3 regions of the Ferdinandcohnia sp. QZ13 genome follow, and region 3 is predicted to be linked to each of the others. Evidence: riboswitches for the same ligand, from Rfam matches in the RefSeq annotation. Region 3 holds a riboswitch; each other region holds the start of a gene.
The links. A riboswitch is a leader RNA that binds a small molecule or an ion and turns the genes downstream of it on or off. The one in region 3 is predicted to bind cyclic di-GMP.
Positions count from the first base shown of each region.

Region 1: another riboswitch for cyclic di-GMP. It lies ahead of RGU12_RS11315 (sensor domain-containing diguanylate cyclase); the one in region 3 lies ahead of RGU12_RS19310 (peptide chain release factor 3).
Region 2: another riboswitch for cyclic di-GMP. It lies ahead of RGU12_RS20740 (EAL domain-containing protein); the one in region 3 lies ahead of RGU12_RS19310 (peptide chain release factor 3).

Region 1 is NZ_JAVIVW010000001.1:2,320,326-2,328,383, reverse strand. It holds gene RGU12_RS11345 (ABC transporter ATP-binding protein) at 1-728, shown strand, start outside; gene RGU12_RS11340 (OsmC family protein) at 781-1,161, shown strand; gene RGU12_RS11335 (ABC transporter substrate-binding protein) at 1,306-2,379, opposite strand; gene RGU12_RS11330 (ABC transporter permease) at 2,376-3,179, opposite strand; gene RGU12_RS11325 (ABC transporter permease) at 3,169-3,987, opposite strand; gene RGU12_RS11320 (ABC transporter ATP-binding protein) at 3,977-5,086, opposite strand; cyclic di-GMP riboswitch class I at 5,367-5,451, shown strand; gene RGU12_RS11315 (sensor domain-containing diguanylate cyclase) at 5,794-6,984, shown strand; gene RGU12_RS11310 (YxcD family protein) at 7,137-7,424, opposite strand; gene RGU12_RS11305 (hypothetical protein) at 7,412-7,858, opposite strand.
Region 2 is NZ_JAVIVW010000015.1:1,342,619-1,350,676, forward strand. It holds gene RGU12_RS20725 (chemotaxis protein CheW) at 1-360, opposite strand, end outside; gene RGU12_RS20730 (chemotaxis protein CheX) at 377-841, opposite strand; gene RGU12_RS20735 (methyl-accepting chemotaxis protein) at 1,423-3,117, opposite strand; gene RGU12_RS20740 (EAL domain-containing protein) at 3,460-4,182, opposite strand; cyclic di-GMP riboswitch class I at 4,424-4,508, opposite strand; partial or broken gene RGU12_RS20745 (catalase) at 4,983-5,312, opposite strand; gene katA (catalase KatA) at 5,652-7,112, shown strand; gene RGU12_RS20755 (Fur family transcriptional regulator) at 7,201-7,617, shown strand; one part of gene RGU12_RS20760 (IS3 family transposase) at 7,813-8,058, opposite strand, start outside.
Region 3 is NZ_JAVIVW010000015.1:1,118,668-1,126,725, reverse strand. It holds gene RGU12_RS19335 (S1C family serine protease) at 1-1,230, shown strand, start outside; gene RGU12_RS19330 (foldase protein PrsA) at 1,256-2,125, shown strand; gene RGU12_RS19325 (hypothetical protein) at 2,456-2,641, shown strand; gene RGU12_RS19320 (NUDIX hydrolase) at 2,653-3,108, shown strand; gene RGU12_RS19315 (DNA-binding protein) at 3,242-3,811, shown strand; cyclic di-GMP riboswitch class I at 3,825-3,909, shown strand; gene RGU12_RS19310 (peptide chain release factor 3) at 4,309-5,892, shown strand; gene RGU12_RS19305 (FecCD family ABC transporter permease) at 5,945-7,003, shown strand; gene RGU12_RS19300 (ABC transporter ATP-binding protein) at 7,013-7,801, shown strand; gene RGU12_RS19295 (ABC transporter substrate-binding protein) at 7,798-8,058, shown strand, end outside.

The DNA.
Region 1 (8,058 bases), on a different contig from region 3:
ATTTATCTAAGAAAGAACTTCGCCCCGTGCGTAAAGAGCTTCAAATGGTTTTCCAGGATCCGTTTTCTTCACTGAATCCTCGCATACGCGTTGGTGATACTTTGGAGGAACCTTTGGCGATCCATTCATTATTGGCAAATCAAAATGAACGACGCGAACGGGTATTTGAAATTTTAGACAAAGTAGGAATGCAGGCTGAACACTATTACCGCTTTCCACATGAGTTTTCAGGGGGGCAACGTCAGCGACTTGGATTGGCTCGGGCTTTAATATCAAATCCGGAAATAATCATTTGTGATGAGCCTGTATCCGCATTAGATGTTTCCATACAATCACAGGTAATTAATCTTTTACAACAACTACAGGATGAATTTCAACTTTCATACCTTTTCATTACCCATGATATTAGTGTAGTTCGTCATATTTCTGATCGAATCGGTGTTATGTATTTAGGTAAAATTGTGGAGGAAGCTCCGACAGAAAGTTTATTTGAATCTCCACTTCATCCTTATACACAGGCGTTATTTTCTGCAGTACCAGGTAAGCATCGAGCACGAAAAAGGGAAAGAATTGTATTGAAGGGGGAAATCCCTTCACCTTTAAACCCTCCAACCGGTTGTATGTTCCATACTCGGTGTCCGTTTGCAAAAGATATTTGTAGAGCAGAAATCCCTCAAAAAAGAGAGATGGCTCCAAACCATTATGTTGCTTGTCATTTGTATGAGTAGATAACATAACTAGACTGATAGCGTTAGAATTTTATGATTGGAGGAAAATGATATGGCTTTTATTAAAAAAGAAAATGGCAGTTTTGGGATCTACAATGAGGAAGGACTTCAGGTAGAGGGTAGCTTTACCCCAAATTCGAATGGATTAAACCCAAAGGAGTTACTAGAAGCATCGATAGGAATGTGTTTGACAATCGTGATTCAAAGAATGTTTGAGAGGGACGGCGTGGAGGTTAACGACGGTGAGTTCTCCGTAGAAGTAACAGGCATTAAAGCAGCAAACAGTCCTTCTCGCTTTGAAAAGTTTAATGTGTCGATTACACTTCCCGACCAGTTATCAGATGAATATAAACGTAAAATTATTGTATCTGCAGAAAGAGCATGTACAATCAGTAACACTGTTACAAGAGGTGCTCAGGTTAAAATTAATTAACCCTATAATAAGAATAAGTTGATGAAAAAAAGCCTACACCGAAGATGGTGCAGGCTTTTTTTACCTGTCAATTTTAGGCTAGTGCGTCGTAAACGAATATCAAGCATTAGGATCCTATTTTAACATAATACTATACAATCTTATTTAGTTCTGCGCCATTTTGAATTCTAAGAAAAGCTGGTTATAGATGGAAAGATTCTTTTTCCCTAGGTTTTCATAAACCTCGAGCCTCTCCGTGAGCTCAGGAGATGGGTAGAATCGCTCATCAGTCACCATATCTTCAGGCATATACTGAAGTGCCTCTTTGTTTGGAGTGGAGTAGCTCACATATTCTGTGTTTTGCGCTGCAACTTCCGCATCCAACATGAAATTAATAAATTGGTGGGCACCCTCAATATTTTTCGCGGTCTTTGGAATCACCATATTATCAAACCATAGGTTAGAGCCTTCACTTGGCACCACATAGTCGATATCTTCATTTTCCCACATAATATCAGCAGCATCACCAGACCATACAATCCCAATTGCCGCTTCTTCATTTTGGATGAGGACTTTTCCTTCATCACCAACGATGGCTTTTACATTAGGTGTAAGTGTGATGAGTTTTTCTTTTGCTTCAGTTAAGTGATCAAGATTCTTATCATTTAGTGAATAACCGAGGGAGTTAAGCCCCATTCCCATGATTTCACGTGCCCCGTCGACCAAGATAATTTCATTCTTTAAGGAAGGATCCCAGAGGTCATTCCAGCTTGTAAATTCTTTTCCGTCCAGCATTGTTGGATTAAACACGATTCCAACAGTTCCCCAGAAATACGGAACAGAGTATTTATTGCCTGGATCAAAAGGAAGATCCAAGAAACGCTCATCAATGTTTTTTAAATTTGGAAGCTTTGAATGGTCAAGAGGGATGAGCAAGTCCTCTTGGCGCATTTTATCAATCATATATTCAGATGGAACGGCGATATCGTACGTTGTCCCACCCTGTTCGATTTTTGTCATCATCGCTTCATTGGAGTCGAAGGTTTCGTAAATGACCTTGATTCCAGTTTCCTCTTCGAAGCGGTCAATTAATTCTTCGTCGATATAGTCTCCCCAGTTATAAATCGTCAATGTGTTCCCACCTGCGAGACCTTGAGACGAATTTAAATAGTGGATCAGATAAAGTAGACCAGCTGAGACAAGCACGATTGCTAAGAAAGCTCGGATGAGTTTCGTCATTTTCGAACCCCCAATCCACGTGTATTCCCACGTTGTGCAATAAAGTAATAGCCGACAGCAAGCAGCATTGTAAAGATAAATAATAGAGTTGACAATGCATTAATATTCAATGAGATTCCGCGTCGTGCAAGGGAGTAGATTTCAACGGAAAGCGTTGAGAAACCATTTCCTGTCACGAAAAAGGTAACGGCGAAATCATCAAAGGAGTAGGTTAGTGCCATGAAAAATCCAGCGAAAATCCCTGGTGTGATATAAGGGATAATAACCTTTGTTAGGACCTGCCACTGGCTCGCCCCAAGGTCCTTTGCTGCGTCGATCAAACTTGGGCTCATTTCCTTTAATTTTGGCAAGACCATTAAAACGACAATTGGAATACTGAAGGCAATATGTGAAAGTAACACAGAATAAAAGCCTAATTTAATTCCAGCCATTGTTAATAAAATCAGGAATGACGCACCAATGATAACGTCTGGACTTACAATTAAAACGTTATTTAAAGATAATAACGTATTTTGAGCTTGTCTTTTTCTCACAGAGTGAATCCCAATTGCCCCAAACACCCCGATAATCGTTGAGAAGAGGGCTGAAAGTAAGGCTATTACAAATGTATTTAACACAATGATGAGTAATCGTGTATCTCCAAATAGCTCCTTATACCAATCCAAGGTAAAATCCTCGAAATTGTTCATCGTGCCACCACTATTGAAGGAGTAATAGACTAAATAAAAAATCGGTGCATATAAAATGAAGAAAATAATAAATAGATATACTTTTGAAGAAATGGTCAGTTTATCTCTCATTTTTAGCACCTCGTTTCTTGCGGTTTCCAGTCGCCACCATAATTAATACCATGAAAATAATGAGGAAGACAGCGATGGTCGAACCCATGCCCCAATCCTGTGTGACAAGAAACTGTTGTTCAATAGCAGTACCAAGTGTAATTACTTTGTTTCCTGCGATTAATCGTGTAAGCATGAATAATGATAGGGCAGGAATGAATACAACCTGGCAGCCTGATTTTACTCCTTGAATCGTTAGTGGAAAAATGACACGACGAAACGTTGTCCATTTAGAAGCCCCAAGGTCTCTAGCAGCATCCAATAGACTTGGATTTAACTCATTTAATGAGTTAAAGATGGGTAAAATCATAAATGGAATAAAAATATAAACAGATACAAACACAAAGCTGAAATCAGTAAATAATAACTGCCTAGAGCCGATACCTAACACTTCAAGAATGGCATTGGCAGTTCCGTAGGCTCCAAAAATTCCAATAAAAGCATATGCTTTTAATAGAAGATTGATCCACGATGGAGCAATGATGAGTAGCAACCAAAGGTGTTTATGCTTCGTTCTTGTGATTAAATAGGCTGTTGGGTATGCGACCAATAATGAGACAGCTGTAATTAAAAAGGCATACCAAAATGAGCTAAGTGTCATTTTTAGATAAATGGGTGTGAAAAACGTTTTATAATTTACTAAAGATAGATTTCCTTCTATATCAAAAAATGAATAATAGAGTACAAGCGTAATTGGTGCAATAACAAATACAAGAATCCATAGTGCATAAGGGATAAAATATAAATTGCGAGTAAGCTTATTTTCCATGGCTTTCCCCGTCCACATATGCATCTAAGCGACGATCATATTCTTCCTCTGTTTCACCAATCCTCATGACATGAATTGCCTCAGGATCAAAATAAAGTCCGATTTCATCGCCAACCTTAGCTTTCTTTGTAGAGTGTACCAACCATTCATTTCCATCTTGGTCAAAGCCGCAAATTTCATAGTGAACCCCTCTAAAAAGCTGAGAATCTACAACAACCTGAAGTTTTCCTTTTTCAACAGAGGTAATTTCTAAATCTTCAGGGCGGATAACAATTTCAACGGGCTCATTGTCTGAAAAACCTTGGTCAACACAGTCAAATGTCTTTCCAACAAATTCAACTAAAAAGTCACGATGCATTTTTCCTTTTACGATATTCGATTCTCCGATAAAATCAGCGACAAAGCGATTGATTGGTTCGTCATATATATCGATAGGGGTGCCACTTTGTTGTATGTTTCCTTTATTCAATACAAAAATCTCATCAGACATAGCAAGTGCTTCCTCTTGGTCATGTGTGACAAAGATAAAGGTAATACCAAGGCGCTTTTGAAGGTCACGAAGCTCATATTGCATTTCCGTACGAAGCTTTAAATCGAGTGCTGATAATGGCTCATCCAATAAAATAATCTCTGGCTCATTCACGATTGCTCGAGCAATTGCCACACGTTGTCTTTGACCACCAGACATTTCTCTAATTTCACGATTTTCATAGCCAGTAAGGTTAACGAAGCTTAGGGCTTCTTTCACTTTTTTATCGATTTCCGATTGCTTCATTTTTTTTATTCGTAAGCCAAAGGCAACATTCTCATATACATTAAGATGTGGAAATAACGCGTAATCCTGAAACACTGTATTAACCTGACGCTTATTGGCAGGTGTGGTGTTTACTTTTTTACCATTAAAATAAACCTCTCCATCTGAGGGTTCGATAAATCCTGCAATCAAACGCAATATCGTTGTTTTTCCACATCCAGATGGACCAAGAAGGGTATAAAACTTTCCTCTTTCAATTTCAAAGCTGACATTGTTAAGGACAGGTGGGTCATTGTCATATTGTTTCGTCACATTTTTAAACTGGATAATAGGTATACTGTTCATAGCAACCCCCTTCTTTCTATATAAAATAAAATGATAGTTTTTGTGTAATCCGGCATAATTATACACGAATCGGCAAAAAATTCAATAACATTCATAAAGTCAAGGTGTAAAAGTATAAATTACAAGATAGTATATTGACCGAAAAAAGCAACTAGTAAATTAGTCGTAGGAATAAATTAACATTTTTAGAAAAAGGTGATGTCAATTCCATTGACCAAATGTGAAAATAGAAATATAATTATAGTACAATTTAAAATAATCTTTCTTTAAAGATAATTGTATAAAGGAAAGGCAAATTCATTGAAAGATGAAGACGCAAAACTATAGGGGCTAAGTCCAGTTGGACATGCCAGCCAGTTGCCGAGTAAAACTCGTATCGTAAGAGCGAAGATTAATCGGTATGTGATTAGTCTTTTTTTTTATACCATTAAGTAAGTTGTTGCTACTATTTTACTAGATTTTTGGATAAATTAGCATGTTCAAAAAGACGGGAAAAGGACCGCGCGTCTACAAAATTGCCTCTTCCTATGTGACGACATTTTAAGACGGTGAAGCTTTACCAGCGTATGTAGTATACGTGAGGAACTCCAGAAACAAGTCAGCATGCTTCCACAGGATGTTGGCATTTAGTTGAAGTTCCTCACTCGATGTGACATTTTTAACCGATCTTTTGAACATCCTTTAAAAAATTTTGGAAGTGATTATGCATGAAGAAAACCATCCAGAATCTGAACGTACTAAGAAAACTAAGCGAATTAATCGACAAGGTTGGTTCCGAAAAGAATCTGATTTCTGACGAGACTCGTAGCTTTTTTGACGAAATTGGTCAGGAACAAGAAGAACAAGAGATTACTAACACCCTTTTAACCCAACTCCAACAAATGAACGAACAAATGGAAAATATGCATTGGATGAACAAGCATTACCGTATCCTTCATGAATTTGCCCAAATTTGCAGCAAAACCCTAAATGAAAGCGTTCTTCTTCAGAAATCCTATGAGATGGTTTCACGTGTTATGCCAACGGATTCGTTTTACATTGCCTTGCATAATCCAGGTGATGCGCATATTCAAATGATTTTTATTATGGATAATGGTGAGCCTGCTCCACCTAGCACCGTAGAGTTTGGTGAAAATTACACATCAAAGGTTATTAAAACACGAGAAATCGTTCACCTCAAACATCGAAATCAAAACATTGAGTATGATACGAAAATGGGGGAAGGGGAGCAAGACACAAGATCTTGTCTTTTCGTACCAGTTGTGATGGATGATCAAGTAAAAGGTGTCATTTCGGCGCAAAGCTATAGGGATTTCGCCTATCGGAAGGAGCACGAGGATCTTTTGCAAATGATCGGTGCACAGGTTATCAACTCGATTGAAACTGCTCGATTATATGGAAAAATTTATACAATGTCCCGTACAGACGAATTAACTGGATTAAAAAACCATCGTGCTTTCCATGAGGATTTAGCACAATTAATTCGAAATGATGATGGCGAAATTACAGTTATGATGATCGACTCTGATGATTTAAAGAAAGTAAATGACCGCTTCGGCCATGATGCTGGTGATTTATATTTAAAGATCCTTGCAGACGGCATAAAAACGCTTTGCGATGATAACATGGAAGGCTATCGATATGCGGGGGATGAGTTCATGATACTCATTAAAACCCACATCGATTTGGGTGTGAAGGATATTTACTTTAAGTTAAAAGAGTACTACACGGAACACCCACTTATCGTTGATGATGAAAAAATCACCGTTTCAATTAGTACTGGCGTCGGTGTCTATCCGTATAACGGAACGACTGTTGATGCGTTGAAAAAAGCGGCAGATCAAGCACTGTACGCTGCAAAAGAAAGTGGAAAGAATCGCATAGTTTTGGCGAATTAAAAAAGCTCATCCATTTGGATGAGCTTTTTACAGTATTCTTGTCCAACATGTTCAAGGTCACAAGCCAACGCTCTGGAGGAAGGCATAAAGCACATTCTGTCAGCGCTCGTCTTGTGCTTGTCACCGACAGGCGGACACGATTAGCGCATTTCTTAGTTAATATGGGCAATGATGCCTTCTTCATCGTCTAATACAAGCTTAATTCCTGCATATGGGTCTCGATTCATAAATTCTCCAAGCCATAAACGAATCGCTTCGATTAGGTTTGCCATAATGAGGACCTGTTTACGGTCGTTGACATATGCTTCAGCGGAGAACCCGTAGTCATCATCATACATAAGCTCTACTTCGACTTCTTCTGGTTTTACTTGCTTTTTCAAGCCTATATAAACACAAATCGCATTAATAATTTCTTGTTCGGAAAGAATTAACGTCTCCATGGGTCTGCCTCATTTTTCTTACGATCTCTGATCATCACGAAGATTTTTCGAATGATAACGATTAGTACATAAATCGCTATTACGTTAATCATTAATCCTAAAAATGAGCCAAGTATTCCCATTCCACCTAGAAGACCACCAAATAGGAACCCTGCAAGTCCACCAAGCATAAGGCCTTTCATTAATCCACCAGACATGAATCCACCTTTAGGATTTGTAGTAGTAGACTTGTTTGTAACATTATTATCTGCCTTTTTCTTTTGTTGCTGTTGGAAGTTGGATTTGTTTGTGTTTCCAATATTATTATTAAAACCTCTTTTACCTGACTTATAGCCTTTTGCCTCAACAGTTGTTGTTTGGTCTTGGAAGACAAAGTTTCCAAGTGGCGATAGAATCAGAGTAAGTGCTACCATAGCTGCTAAAACCTTTTTCATATAAATGTGTACCTCCATAAGTTAGTATTTATATTTTTACTATTATAACCTAATATCATGAAATTCTCTTGTAATTCACCTTCCTCAGTTTTCTACCTTATATACGATGAAAAAGGAGGAAGGTTTCATTTTATCTATAAAAATGATGCTGGTAAATAAATACAAAACCCTAATAATTTTGTTAGGGTTTGACGTCTTTA
Region 2 (8,058 bases), 220 kb from region 3:
TAATTTTGAAACAAGTGCTGTTACATCCTTTTTTCCTTCTCTACCTCCACTAATATCAGTCACCATTTCTTCAAGTGACTTCAATGCTTCAAACATCGTATCAATGACATCTGTTGTCACATCAAAACTTTCGTTCCGTAATTTATCCAGTACATTTTCCATCTGATGGGTTAAAGACGCTATGTCTTGAAATCCCATTGTTGCAGACATACCTTTTAATGTATGAGCGGAACGGAAAATTTCATTAATAATCTTACGTTCATGTGGATCTTTTTCTAATAATAGAAGATTGTCATTCACTGATTGTAAATGTTCCCGACTTTCATCAAGGAACAATTCTAAGTATTCACCCGTATCCATGAATCTCACCCTTTTTCTAGTTGTCTAGTACTAAATAAATGTCCATATCACCTATATTAGGATAGGATAGGGCTACTCCAATTGCCTTTTCAAATCCTAACAAAGCAGTGTCACCCTTCATAACTGTAGGGGAAGTAATATCAATAAATACACCATCCTCTGCGAGATTCGTTGCCATTCCCCCAGCAATCATATTCCCTAATTCACCCGCAAACGAGGATAGCATTTCACCTTCTAAAGCCATACCAAACATGATTTCACCGATAGAGCCAAAAAGAGCTTCATTCCCTTTAAGAACTAATTTCCCTTTTAAATCACCCGTAAATCCGATAAGGACACCAAATGACATTTGTAATGATTGATCTAATAAAAAAGGTTTACCTAGCCCAAAATCCAAAGGAACAACAGTCTTTATTGCCCCAAGCGTTCCGTTTAATAATTCCAAAACGGTTTTATTTCTTTGTTTTATATCTACAGCCACTTCTATTACTTCCTTTCACTTAATGATATTTCCAAATCAGCAATAGAATTTTCGCAAAAAAAGAGAATGGTAGTTAAAGTGACTACCACCCTTTCTTATCATTCATAGTCTGAACTGTTACAGTTAAAAAATTCCCTTGTAGTTCTTGTATTAATTGGACTAAAAGTTCTGCCGATGCATTTACTTCTACTGTGTTATTAATTCACTGTTCGGATGATAAAGTATAGTTTGAAGGTTAAAATGAATACCTAAAAAGGGAAATCCATTTAGGATTTCCACTTTCTAATCTCCCATACTATCGATAATCATAAACAAGTTTAGTTCGGGACCTTTTTCATAATTCATAGCATAAATTCTTAAACTTTTATAAGAATTGTAAAAGTCAATAATAGTACAAGTCCCTCATTCAATTAATATTCCAGCATAGAATTCCTTAACAACTTTTGTTCAATCCCACTCAATTTAACCCGGATATCACGCATGCTTTATATCCTAATTTAATTTGAGGTCAAACAATCATAATAATGTTCATGATTGGCATGTACTCACACGCTATTAATCTATATTAATTCATTGTTTTACTAGTTGACCTTGAATCGCTGAATCAAGGTATTTAAGGTGTTCGCATTTTCTTCTAATGATTTTGCACTTGCTGAAACCTCTTCCATTGAAGTGCTTGACTGTTGGGCAGTTGCTGAAACTTGTTCAACTCCGGCAGCACTTTCTTCTGAAACAGAAGCAATATTTTCGATTGCAGAGTTAATCGTTTTTGTATCGTCTAAAACATGATAAAGTGAAGATGCCATTGAACGAATCTGTTCACCAACTGTTTCAATAGCCTCTTTTAGCTGTGTAAATGTTTCTCCTGTTGTTTTAATCTGCATGGTACCTTCATCCACCAAATTGTAGCCCTCATCAAGTGATTCAACGACTTGTTTTGATTCGTCCTGAATATCCGAAACAATTGAAGTAATGTCTGTAACTGATTCGCTTACTTGTTCAGCGAGTTTGCGAACCTCATCAGCTACCACCGCAAATCCTCTTCCATGTTCTCCTGCTCGTGCAGCTTCAATAGCAGCATTTAATGCCAGTAAGTTTGTTTGTGCAGCAATTTCCTGAATGACATTTACTAGTTTAGAAATGTCATTAGTCTTGTAATCTAACCCTTTGACCCTTGAAAGAGATTGCTTCATTTTTTCATTGATAGAAGCCATTTTTTGAACAGATTCTTCCATGGAATCACTACCATCTTCCGTTAACTGAAGCATCGTATCTGATTGTCCTTTAATTGACTCACCCTGTGATGCAACTTTCATGATTTCTTGAGAGAAATTCCCCATATTTTCATTTAGGGCCGTCGAAGATTGAGCTTGTTCTTCTGCTCCAGCTGATAACTCTTCCATTGTTGTTGCAATTTGCTGGCTACCTGCCAATACTTCATCAGCGTATTGCGTAAGTTGCTCCCCCCTGCTCTTTACGTCACCGGAAACAACTATTATATCTTCTACGATAGTACGAAGACTATCATTCGTTAAATTGACTGATTGTACAAGTGCACCTATCTCATCTTTTGATTTTGTTTTCAATGGTTCGTGTTTTAAATCCCCATTTGATATTTGTTTCATCCGTTCCACTACCATTTTGATTGGTTTCGAAATAATGTACGAGGTTACAAAACCAACAATGAGACTCAATACAATAATTAGGACTGTAATTATTGAAGTTACAGTTAATGATTTATCACCATTTGATATTGCATCTTTTCCTAATTCTGTTAATCTTTTCTCCCTCTCTGCCGCTAACTTTTCATAGCCAGACATTAAATCACGAGCCTCTGGTGTAAGTTTTTCAAGATTTCTAAGTGCCAATTCTTCATTTCCCGCATCGTATTCATTAAACACTTCAGTGGTTATGCTTTCTCGCCAATCAACAGTACGCTTTATTAAAGCATCAAATTCATCGGTAACCTGTATCTCCCTAATTACCTTTTCTGCCTGCTTTCCTTGCTCTGAATACTCATTAAATCGTTCCTTAAAGTCACCACCAAATAATACATATCCTCGTGCAGTTCCAATTCTATTTGCAATGGATGCTACTAATTTTTCATCTGCTATCAATAATTGAACTTCGTCGTCAACCATAATCTCGATATTTTGGTTTGCTTTCTTCGTAACATAAAAGTTATAAACTCCCAAAATAACAACTAACAAAATAACAACGAAAAATCCAAATAAAATTTTCGTCCTAATACTTTTAAAATTCGTAATTTCACTCATTAATTTTCCACCTTCATTATTCCTAAATTTTCATCTGCTTTTTATAATTAAAAACTCTATCATGGCCACTAATTAGTAATCTTTTACTTATCTCATGTATGTTTAATAAACAAACTATTTACATTAATGAATCTTGCTTGCTCATTTCCTGCATTACACCTTTGATTTTGTATAAATCTCATAAAATATATCAAGTCACGATTTCAAAACAACTTTTCATCTTTATTTTTCTCTGTTAGATCAAGGTATCAACATAACTGCTTCTGCTAGTTTTAACTACAACCTTCATAAGTTGATGATTCTAATTTCAGAATCTTTTTTTCATAACTTTACTTAATTCTGTCAAACAAGGACTGGTTGAGGTCTGGATAAGAAGTATCCTTGACAAAACTCCACACCCAATGATTGTGCTACATGTAATTCTTCTATTGTTTCTACTCCCTCCAAGATTATCTTTGTATCAGAGTCGTAAAAGTATTGCAAAAGTAATAAAATCATTCTTTGTTTCTGAGATGAATTAGGTAGATTTATAGAAAAATATCTTTCAAGCTTAAGATAATTGGGTTCTAATTCAATAAGTGTACACAAGGAAGCCCATCCGTGTCCGATATCATCAATTGCGATAAAATATCCCAGTTTTTGCAAAAAACGAACACGTTCTTTAATGAGATTAATATTCTCTATTACTTCAGACTCAACAATTTCAAATACTGAACGAAATCTTGAATTAGGGAACGCTTGTAATAAACTTTCTATAAAAGAGGGAAATTGAGGATTTAAAATCGTAGATGGATAAACATTTACGAATAACAATTCCTCTGTAAGTGATAGGCCACTTGAAAAATACGAAAAAAATGCTTTCCTAATTGATGCTGTATCCAATTCAAAAAGCCTATTTAACTCTTTTGCCCTTCTAAAGATCAATTCAGGATTTTCGTGATTTTTCCGAAAAAGAAATTCTGTTCCAATTTTTCTCATTTCATTTATGTTGTATATTGTCTGACCATGATGAAAAAAATCCTTCTTTCGAATCATTTGTTTAATATCAATATTGACCAATAACACAATTACTTTCATTCCTTAAACAAATTTCGATTCACGAAAATCTTCAATTAAAAACATTTTTCATCATAAAAAGACCTATTTTCAACAAAAATGCCGAAAACATCGGTATATTTTTACCCCAAAACCAATTCTTTGCTAGATTGAGAATGATAAAGGCGCCTAAGGTGTGAAAATGAAAGAAGCTGGAAGCACAAAAAAAGATGACTAAACCGAATAAACGGGAGTCATCTATCTCCGCCATTTCGGTAACCCGACTACCATAGCATGTTTGCTTTAGGCTCGTGGCTTTGCGTCCTTACCTTTCGATAAGTTTGCCGTTATCGTATAGCATATTCATTAATATATTACTTTAGACCTATTTATAATATGACAAAACTACTATAATTTCAACAAAATTAGACAAAATTCTTCAATTTTCTTTGAATATTGACTAGAAAGTAACATTATAAGCAGTTCCTATAGGGCACATCTTTTACGAAAAAAAAGGGGTATGAGCGGAAAAGTTATGCGTTTGTGAGGGAGTTGTAAGGTTGCAACTGGGCTTTTGGCCTCGTTTTTTGCTAAAAATAGTATTTCTGGCTTAAAAACAGTATTTTATGATTAAAAATAGTATTCCTTCAGTAACAACAGTATTTTTGAGTTAACGACAGTAAATAACGAATCGTCTATGGTCGTTAGCCCAACCTCTATGGCTCTTATTTTATTTTTATTGGCGTTAGCATGGACCCTATGGTCATTAATGAGGTTTCTATGGCTTTTAGCAAATTTCAAAGCTTTTTTTACCTAAGAAAGCATCGGTCCTGCCGAAACAGCTTTGCTCGAGTGTACTTAGAAACCGGCTCGTCGTCAACCTTGCCGTACGCTTCAAAATACCCGTGCGCCCCTGCCCCTCTTGCGTGAACCACCCTTTCTGGAACTCGTTCACGGTCAAAATGCGAGATCTTTTCAATAAAATCGTAATTCTCTAGTGTGGATGGCCCACGATTCCCAACTGTTCGGATATTTTGATTATCCGTAACCGGGTGTCCCTGCCTTTTTGTTAACGAATCAGCCGATTCCCCTGTGCCTAAGCGTTCATCGTGAGGTCCCCCCACTCCTTCCACGCTTCCATGATGCTTTTTATCTTTCATGTCACATTGCCTCCTAAATTCAAAAGTCAACGTAGTTATTTCCAATTGTTTCTTTTCCTGCGTAATTAGAGAAAGAGCGTAACTTATGATACTCTCAAAATTCTCAAATACAATTAAAAACCAGACTTAATTGAAAATCAATAGATTCCGTTAAATAAAATCCCAATTGTGAACATGAATATTCCGCAAGCGATATTTCGTTATTACAAGCATAAATATCGTTAATTTTGGATAATCCATTTTATCCATATTATAATTATTATAAAAATGTATTGATTTTTAATTTATACTTGTTATTATAATATACATATTCAAAAATACTACCAAGAGGTGATCTAATTGACTACTACTAAACTAACGACAAGTTGGGGAGCTCCAGTTGGAGATAACCAAAACTCAATCACAGCTGGCTCAAGAGGACCAGTACTAATCCAGGACGTACACCTTCTAGAAAAATTAGCACATTTTAATAGAGAACGTGTACCAGAACGTGTTGTTCACGCGAAAGGCAGTGGAGCACACGGTTATTTTGAAGTGACGAATGATGTATCCAAATATACAAAAGCAAAACTATTTAACGGAATTGGCAAGCGTACTCCTCTATTTATCCGTTTCTCAACGGTTGCTGGGGAAAATGGCTCTGCTGATACAGCGCGTGACCCACGTGGTTTTGCGGTTAAATTCTATACAGAAGAAGGAAACTATGACATCGTTGGAAACAACACACCAATTTTCTTTATCCGTGATGCGATTAAGTTCCCTGATTTTATCCATACACAAAAGCGTCATCCCCAAACACACCTAAAGAATCCAACAGCAGTATGGGATTTCTGGTCTCATTCTCCTGAATCTTTACACCAAGTGACTTGGTTAATGGGTGATCGTGGAATTCCTGCAACATGGCGTCATATGCATGGATATGGAAGTCATACGTTTAAGTGGACAAATGCAGAAGGTGAAGGTGTTTGGATTAAGTACCACTTCCGTACAGAACAAGGTGTGAAGTGCTTAACAAATGAGGTTGCAACAAAACTTGCTGGAGAAAATCCAGATTATCATACAGAGGATTTGTTCAATGCGATCGAAAAAGGGGACTTCCCTTCTTGGAAGCTTTACGTTCAAATTATGCCATTGGAGGATGCGAATACATACCGTTTCGATCCTTTTGATGTCACGAAGGTATGGTCTCAAAAAGACTATCCGCTAATCGAAGTCGGCCGCATGGTATTAAATCGCAACCCTGAAAACTATTTTGCAGAGGTTGAACAAGCGACGTTCTCTCCTGGGACTTTAGTACCTGGTATCGATGTGTCACCTGACAAAATGCTTCAAGGTCGTCTCTTTGCATACCATGATGCACATCGTTACCGCGTGGGTGCGAACCATCAAGCCTTACCAATCAACCGCGCAAGAGTGGACGTGAACAACTATCAGCGCGACGGTCAAATGCGCTTTGATAACAACGGTGGTAGTTCAGTATATTACGAGCCTAATAGTTTTAGCGGTCCAAAAGAAGCGCCAGAAGCGAAGCAGCACGCTTTCCCTGTTGAAGGTATTGCGAACAGTGTAGCTTACGATCAAGACGATCACTACACACAAGCTGGTGACCTTTACCGCTTGATGAGTGAGGAAGAGCGCAACCGTCTTGTTGACACAATAGTGTCATCAATGAAGCCAGTGGAGTTAGAGGAAATCAAACTTCGTCAGAGCAGTCATTTCTACAAGGCTGACCCAGAATACGGAACTCGTATCGCAGAAGGCCTTGGACTAGCAGTACCTGGTGAAGTAGTAGCAAAATAAGTTTCGTTTCATTTTATTCTCACATAGTATAGGTATCCGCTTCTTGGATACCTATTCTTTTAAAAATCAATAAAAGAGGTTGTTACTCATGCAAGAACTCGTACCCTTTTTAAAAGAACGCGGATTACGTATTACGCCTCAACGAACATTAATCTTACAGACTATCCTTTCTTTAAAAGGCCATCCAACTGTGGAAGACATTCATCGTCAAATACCGCATATTAGCCTTGCCACCATTTACAACAATGTCAAACTGTTTGTTTCACTACGGATTTTAAAAGAACTGCCATATGGCAATGGATTGAGCAAATATGAGCTTTCCAATCAACCAAATCACTACCATATTTTATGTGAAGTATGTGGAGACATTATTGATTTCAATTACCCGACTCTTACTCAAATCGAGGATGTTGCGAACAAGCTAACCAAGTTTAAAATTAATTCACATCAGATGGAAGTGTACGGACTTTGTCAATCGTGTCAGAGAAAAGAAGGTGATTTTTAAAATGCCAAAACAAATCTGTCCAGTATGTAAAACAGAAATCAAAATCCTCAAACACAGCACAAGCTGCAAATGTGGGATGAAACTAAAGAAAACAAAAACCATTCTTGCGGGATAGAATGGAGTCAAAGCGCAAAAAAGCACACCCAATATGAACTGCCCCCTGTCAAGTAGACAGTGGAAATAATAAAAAATGACCTAAGCGGCTTTAGCTCTATATTCCATAGGGCTAAGGCCGTTTAGCCGTTTTTGATATCTATTGTGATTATAGAAATATATATACTCGTCTATCGCTTTAGATAGTTCTTCAAATGTAGCGTACTTATGCAAATAAAACTTCTCGCATTTGAGTGTTCCCCAAAAGGATTCCATTGGTCCATTATCTATACATCGTCCTACTCTAGACATACTTTGTGTCATTTCTGCCTTGTCTATTATCCGTTT
Region 3 (8,058 bases):
GCGGTTACTGAAGAAACAACACTTCGCTCATCAAAGCCAAAAGAAAAAAAGTCAAATGGAAAAATGAAAGGCTTTCTATCAATGGTATCTGCTGGTGTCCTTGGTTCGGCATTAACGCTGGGAGTCGCACCACATATTGACGGATTACAGGGATATTTTAATTCAGATACGCCTTCAAATGAGAAGCAATCAGAAGTGATTGAAGCTTCTGGTCCTGTGAAAATCCAACAAACAGCAGTCAGTGACTCAACGTCTTCTGTTGCAGATATGGTTGAAGATGCATCAAAAGGGATCGTTGGAATTACGAGTATGCAAGCACAACAAAACCCGTTTGGCAGAAATAACTCACAAAGTGTCCCAAGTGGAACAGGTTCCGGAGTTATTTTTCAAAAGGATGGCGATAAAGCCTATATTGTGACGAATAACCACGTCATCGAAAATGCAAATGAAGTGGAAATCTCCCTTTATAATGGTGAAAAAACAATGGCTAAGTTGATTGGAACAGATCCATTAACCGATTTAGCGGTTTTAGAAATAGATTCTAAGAATGTAGAGGCGGTTCTACAATTTGGTGATTCTGAATCTCTACGCCCTGGTGACCAAGTATTTGCAATTGGAAACCCACTTGGACTTGATTTGTCAAGAACGGTTACTTCAGGGATTGTAAGTGCGAAGGATCGTAGCATTTCAGTTGATACCTCAGCAGGTAGCTGGGAATTAAACGTTATTCAGACAGATGCTGCAATTAACCCTGGTAACAGTGGTGGTGCACTATTAAATACACAAGGGCAAGTTATTGGAATTAACAGCTTAAAAATTGCAAATAGTGGTGTAGAAGGATTAGGATTTGCGATCCCTAGTAATGATGTCGTACCGATTATTAACAGTTTAATTGAAAGTGGTAAAATTGAGCGTCCATTTATCGGTATTGGATTGGCGGATCTCGCGGAAATACCTAGAATGTATTATGCCGACCTTCCTGAAGATATAAAAGAAGGAGTTATCGTAACAAGTGTTGCACAGAACTCTGCTGCTGAGAAAGCTGGCTTAAAAATGACCGACGTGATTGTGAAAATCAATGATACTGAGGTTAAGAGTTCAATGGATCTTCGAAAATACTTATATTCAAAAGTAAAAATTGGTGATGAAATTGAATTAAGCTTTTACCGCGGCGGTAAACTTGAAACAGCAAAACTAACCTTAACAAGTAATAATACTGGAATTGAATAACGCTTAGCGGTGAAGGGAAAAAACAATGGGGAAAACAAAACTAGCCTGGGTCGTTGGGGCAATCTTATGTATTGTCATAGCGATCATTGGATTCACATATGTAAAGAAGGATGTAGTTGCAAGTGTAAATGGCGTAGAAATTGAGCGCGATGAACTGCACACATCATTAGAAAAATTTTATGGTTCACAGGTTTTAGAAACATTGATCACAAATAAAATCATTGAACTAGAAGCAGAGAAAGAAAACATAACGGTCTCTGATAAAGAGCTGGATGAGGAGTTACAGGCATTAATTGACTCCTATGGAGGAGAGGAAACCTTTACGAGTGCCATTGAAGCGAGTGGAGTAACCCGTAAAGAAGTCGAAGACGATATCAAACAGTTTATCCAAACGAAAAAACTACTTGAACCAAGAATTGAGATTACGGATGACGAGGTAAAAACGTATTTTGAAGAAAACAAGGATTCCTTTGTTCAGCCTGAACAAGTTCAAGCAAGTCATATCTTAGTTGATGATGAAGCCACTGCAAGTGAAGTTGCTACAAAGCTTGCAGATGGTGCAGATTTTGCTGAATTAGCGAAAGAGTATTCAAAGGATACTGCTAATGCAGAGGCTGGTGGAGAGCTTGGCTATTTCGGAAAAGGTGAAATGGTTGCTGAATTTGAAAATGCTGCATTCTCGATGGGAATCGATGAAATTAGTGCCCCTGTAAAAACAGAATACGGATACCATATCATCAAAGTGACCGATAAAAAAGAAGCGAAAGAAGCTACCTATGAAGAAAGCAAAGACTCCATTTACAAAGTCCTGTTTGATCAAAAAATCTCAGAAGAATACAGTGCTTGGTTGACTGAAAAAACAGAGGAATACAAGATCGAACGAAATCTATCATAATATGTTTTAAGACCCAAACCTAAATATGGTTTGGGTCTTTTAATGTTTAATTGGTTCTTTAAGGAAATACTTCCGACAAATTTTTCTATTGGCGACAACATTTCCCGGGAAACGACAGCATGCATTTGTTACTGACAGTATTTTAATAAAGAGCAAATTAATCAAATTTCACTAAATGGTTAATTGTGGTATTATTTCCACAAATAACAAATATTGATAATAGGGGTGAAATATGAAATTTATCATTGTTTGTCTTTTTATCCTATTTATTGTGAGTGGGATCGTAAAAAACAAAGATAAGAATTATGCCAACAAGTAGGTGTGTCACTGATGCTTCTGGGGACTTTAAAAGCATTAGCCTTATACAACGTCGACAGTTTTTTAGGTGACGATCCTGTTCCATACTTAGATATTTTTTTCATTAATCCAGAACGAATGGACCTTTATGGGAATCTATCAATTGGAGTAGCACTATTTGGGCTTATCATATATCTGTTTTCAGAGATTAAAAGATAGGAGGATTTGTCATGGGCTATATCGAAGAGCTAAGAAAAGTTGTTGGCAACCGACCGCTTAATTTAGTTGGTACGGCAGTTGGAGTAATTAATGAAAAAGGTGAAATCTTGCTTCAGCAACGAAAAGACGGTGTTTGGGGTGTTCCTGGAGGATTTTTAGAATTAGGGGAATCCACAGAAGATGCGGGTAGGAGAGAAGTACTAGAAGAAACAGGGCTGCAAATCGGAAAAATGGAACTAGTAGGCGTGTTTTCCGGAAAAGGCCACTTTGTCAAACTACCAAATGGAGATGAGTTTTATCCCATTACCATCGCTTATATCACAAGAGAGATTGTTGGAGGACAGCTTGACGTGAATCGTGAAGAAGGGCTTGATGTACAGTTCTTTAGTCTCTATTCACTTCCAGAAAACATTAATCCGCTTATTTCCAATTTACTACATACTTACCGGCAAACTAGAAAAGTATAAAAAGCACTTGACAATCTTCAAAAAAATAAATTTACCAATGTTTTTTTAGTCCAATAGTATGATATGATAGTGGTATGTCATCAAAAGGCCTTTCATTCTTAGTGCGATTAAGAATGAAAAGGGGAATTTTGATTTGAAGAAAAGAACATGGACGTATGAAGAAATAGAGTTTCTCAAGGACAATGTAGGTCGAATGAAAATCTCTACGATTGCGAGTCACCTACATAGAACGGAGACGGCCGTTGAATTAAAGATTAAGAGATTAGGGATTTCCAATACAAAGTCTTTCACCGGTCAGTTAACGATGCATGAATTGGCAACTCTATTAAAAATTGATCCAAAGTCTGTAAAGCTTTGGATTGACAACCATGGATTAAAGTACACAAAAAAGGCAACACGAAATACACGGAAATTTTACTTTATTAAACCTGAAGATTTTTGGGATTGGGCAAAGATCAATAAAGACCGAATTGACTTCTCCAAAATTGAAAAAAATGCAATCGTACCTGAACCTAGCTGGGTTGAAGGGGAACGTTCCAAGCAGAAGAGGGTCAATTACCGGTCATGGACTACTGTTGAAATTCATTCCATGATTGAGCTTGTCGCAATGGGTAAACCATTTTCAGACATTGGAAAAAAATTAAACCGTAGCCCAATTAGCATTCAACGTAAATATCAGCGTATGCGTAACGCCATTAGATAAGCAGAATACCAAACTATACAAAAGGCAAAATTGTTGAAAAACAATGACGCAAAGCCACGGGCCTAAGGAGAACTCTCTATGGCGGCCGGGTTGCTATAGAATGGAAGGGTACCTTTATTTGATGACGAAAAAGTGGGAGAGACTAGTTGGTAACTAGCCTCTCCCGTTTTCTTTTTGCTAGCTTATTGATCTAGTGACTTACTATCTAACTCTTTAACGCCATTCATAATTTGTACTGCAAAACCGACACAAGTAAGAATAATACTTAAAGTAAGAAAATATGCTACAAACATGTAACCTTCACCTCATTACAGTATTTTTTCTATTTCTACTTTTAGTATAGTGTGAACCTGTGTAGTAGGCTGTGATGTGTATCACAGAATAGCCTCTTTTTTTGATATTCCTCGTGAAAATTGGAATCAATTCACGTTGTAGTTCTTTTTTTAATGTGATATATTTTTTTAGATAGAAATTGTGATAACGGAAGGATAATTTGCATGAGCTATATAGATGAAGTTCAAAAACGAAGAACATTTGCCATCATCTCACACCCGGACGCTGGGAAAACGACGATGACTGAAAAATTGCTTTTGTTTGGTAACGTGATTCGTGAAGCGGGAACAGTTAAAGGAAAAAAATCAGGAAAATTCGCTGCATCGGACTGGATGGAAATCGAAAAGCAACGTGGAATCTCGGTTACATCAAGTGTGATGAGTTTTCCTTATGAAGACTTTTACGTCAATATTTTGGATACACCAGGACACGAGGATTTCAGTGAGGACACGTATCGGACATTAACGGCTGTTGACAGTGTTGTGATGATCATTGACTCCACAAAGGGTGTTGAGCCACAAACGATTAAGCTTTTCAAAGTTTGTCGAATGAGAGGAATTCCGATTTTTACATTCATTAATAAGCTTGACCGTGAAGGTAAGGATCCACTTGATCTTTTAGCGGAAATTGAAGAGGTGCTTGGGATTGAGTCCTATCCAATGAACTGGCCAGTTGGTATGGGCAAACGATTTTTAGGGATTGTCGACCGTTATAACAATCGGTTCGTTCATTTTACTGGGAACGAAGATGAAAAAATCATTCCTTTAGAGGAGCTAGAGGACGGCAAGCATCCAGCCATTACAGATACACCGGTTTATGACAGTACACAAGATGAGTTACTCCTATTAGATGAAGCTGGAAACAATTTTGATGTGGAGCGTGTCGCTAACGGAGAGCTTACTCCTGTATTTTTTGGTAGTGCACTCGCAAACTTTGGTGTGGAAACATTTTTTAATACATTTTTACGATTCGCATCAGCACCGAAGCCTCGTAAAACAAATCTTGGCCTAGTTCCACCAGAGGACGAAACGTTCTCGGGGTATATTTTTAAAATCCAGGCAAACATGAATACGAAGCACAGGGATCGAATTGCGTTCCTACGTGTCTGCTCTGGAAAGTTTGAACGAGGCATGAGCGTTAACATTACTCGTACCGGTAAATCCATCAAATTGAATCAGACCCAACAATTTATGGCGGCAAGCCGTGAAACAGTTGATGAGGCATATCCTGGGGATATTATTGGTATTTATGACCCGAACGTATATCAAATCGGTGATACATTAATTGCTGGTAAAGAAGATATGCATTATCAAGAGTTACCTGTGTTCCCACCGGAAATGTATCGTAAGGTTCGCGTGAAGAACGTGATGAAGGCGAAGCAATTTAGAAAAGGAATTGAGCAACTCGTACAAGAAGGTGCGATTCAATTATTCAGACAGGAAACAAATGATGATTTCATTCTAGGTGCGGTTGGTCAGCTTCAATATGATGTGTTTGAATATCGATTAGAAGCAGAGTACAATGTTTCAGTTGAATTTAGTTCCCTCGGGAACCGGATTCCAAGATGGATTGCTAACAAGAATGTAGATACACGTCTATTCGATTCAAGAAGTTTACTTGTTCGTGACCGAAATGAACGCTATGTCGTTTTATTTGAAAATGACTTTACGTATCGTTATTTCCAGGATAAAAACAAGGACATCGAACTCATTGACTTATATGAAAGTAACGACTATAAAGGTGTTTAAATTAAATCGCCCAGAAACTTTTCTGGGCGTTTAGTTTATGAAAGGATTAGCTATGAGCAGAAATTTGTTTCGAAAAATCTTCAATCAGGACCAACCGAATATAAAAGTTATTACAATGCTGCTACTTGTTGTTAGCATTGTTTCCATTCTCTTGGCGATTGGAATTGGACCTGTTTCTGTTAATCCACATTTAGTTACCAAGATTCTTCTTGCAAAACTTCCTTTTCTCACGATTGAATCTAGCTGGACACAGGTTGAGTACAATATCGTCTGGGGATTGCGTTTGCCAAGGGTTTTATTAGGAATGATTGTCGGTGCCTCACTAGCGATAACAGGAGTTGTTATGCAGGCATTGGTTCGTAACCATTTGGCAGATCCTTTTATACTTGGGGTCTCATCCGGTGCGTCTGCAACGGCAACATTAGGGATGCTATTTGGTGCCTTTTCAATTTTTGGGACATACTCACTATCAATCAGCGCGTTTATTGGTGCTGCTGTGACGATTATAGTAGTTTATTTACTCTCAAGAGTGAACGGTCGAATTAATGTCACTCATCTTTTACTATCGGGTGTAGCAATTGCCCTCATGACTGATGCTTTGACAAGATTTATTACGCTAAGTGCTCCAAATGCTTTGGGATTACATAATGCTACTTTTTGGATGTCGGGTAGTTTAGCTGGGGCGAAATGGGGCTATTTAACGCTACCACTGATTGTGGCTGTTATTTGTATGGTGGTTTTGATGAGCCAATACCGAGCTCTAAACGCCTTACTTTTTGGAGATGATACAGCTGGAACATTAGGCTTTAATGTGGCAGGATTGCATAAAATGCTAATTCTCGTCGCCTCCCTTTTAGCTGGGGTAACAATTGCAGTGAGTGGTTCAATCGGGTTTATTGGGTTAATGGTTCCACATATTGCAAGGTTGCTCGTTGGATCCGACCATAAGCGCGTCCTTCCTATAAGTGCTTTGCTGGGAGGAATTTTTGTGATTTGGACCGATGTTGCTGCCCGCATGGTGATTGCCCCGGAGGAATTACCAATTGGAATTTTAACCGCATTAGTCGGAGGACCCTTTTTTATTTGGTTATTAAAATCAAAGAAGCAATGAGGTGATGAATTGAAGCTACAGGTAGAGAATTTATATTTTTCATTGGATGAGAAACAAATTATTGAAGATATGAATCTACATGTCTCAGAAGGCGAGTTTGTTGGAATCATAGGACCCAACGGAAGCGGAAAATCAACCCTTTTAAAAAATATCTACCGTGCATTAAAACCGGATTCCGGGGTTGTATTTTTGGACGGGAAGAATATAAATAAAATGAATCCAAAGACGGCTGCGAAAAAGATGGGGGTAGTCGGGCAGGAAAATGAAGTTCCGTTTGATTTTAAAGTGGAAGAGATCGTTGCCATGGGCAGAAGCCCCTATAAAGGCTTTTTTGAAGGTGATAGTCTGCAAGATCGAGAGATTGTTGCAGAAGCGATTAAGCAAATTGGTATGTTCGAAATGAATAAGCGGAATTTTAGCGATCTGTCAGGCGGAGAAAGACAACGCGTTCTACTAGGACGGATGTTAGCACAGCAAACCGATTTGCTGCTTTTAGATGAGCCGACAAACCACCTCGATATCCAGCATCAGTTGCAAATTTTTGACTTAATTAAGGGGCTAGGGGTTACCGTTTTATCAGCCATCCATGATTTAAATCTCGCCGCTCTTTATTGTGACCGATTATATGCCGTCAAGGATGGACGAATGCTGTTGGCAGGTACAACCGAAGAGGTGTTAACTTCTGAAACAATTTACAAGATTTACGGTGTTCGGTCGGATGTAATGATTCATCCAGTTACTAATAAGGTGGCAATTACCTTTTTACCGCAAAGTTTACTAGAAGGAGAAAATAAATGAAAAAACTAGTATTTGTTTTAACAGGGATGCTCGTGTTGATGTTAGCAGGATGTGGCGGGCAAAAAGAGGACACGTCTGCAAAACAATCTGAGGACTCTCTCATTATTGATAATTATGGTAGAGAAGTAGAAATGACAGAAAAGCCTTCTAAGGTGTTAACATTGGGGCCGAATGCAACAGAATTATTCATTGCGTTGGGACTATCTGATTATGTTATTGGGAATAGCTTAGATAATCATAGCCGTGGCGCTCTGCCA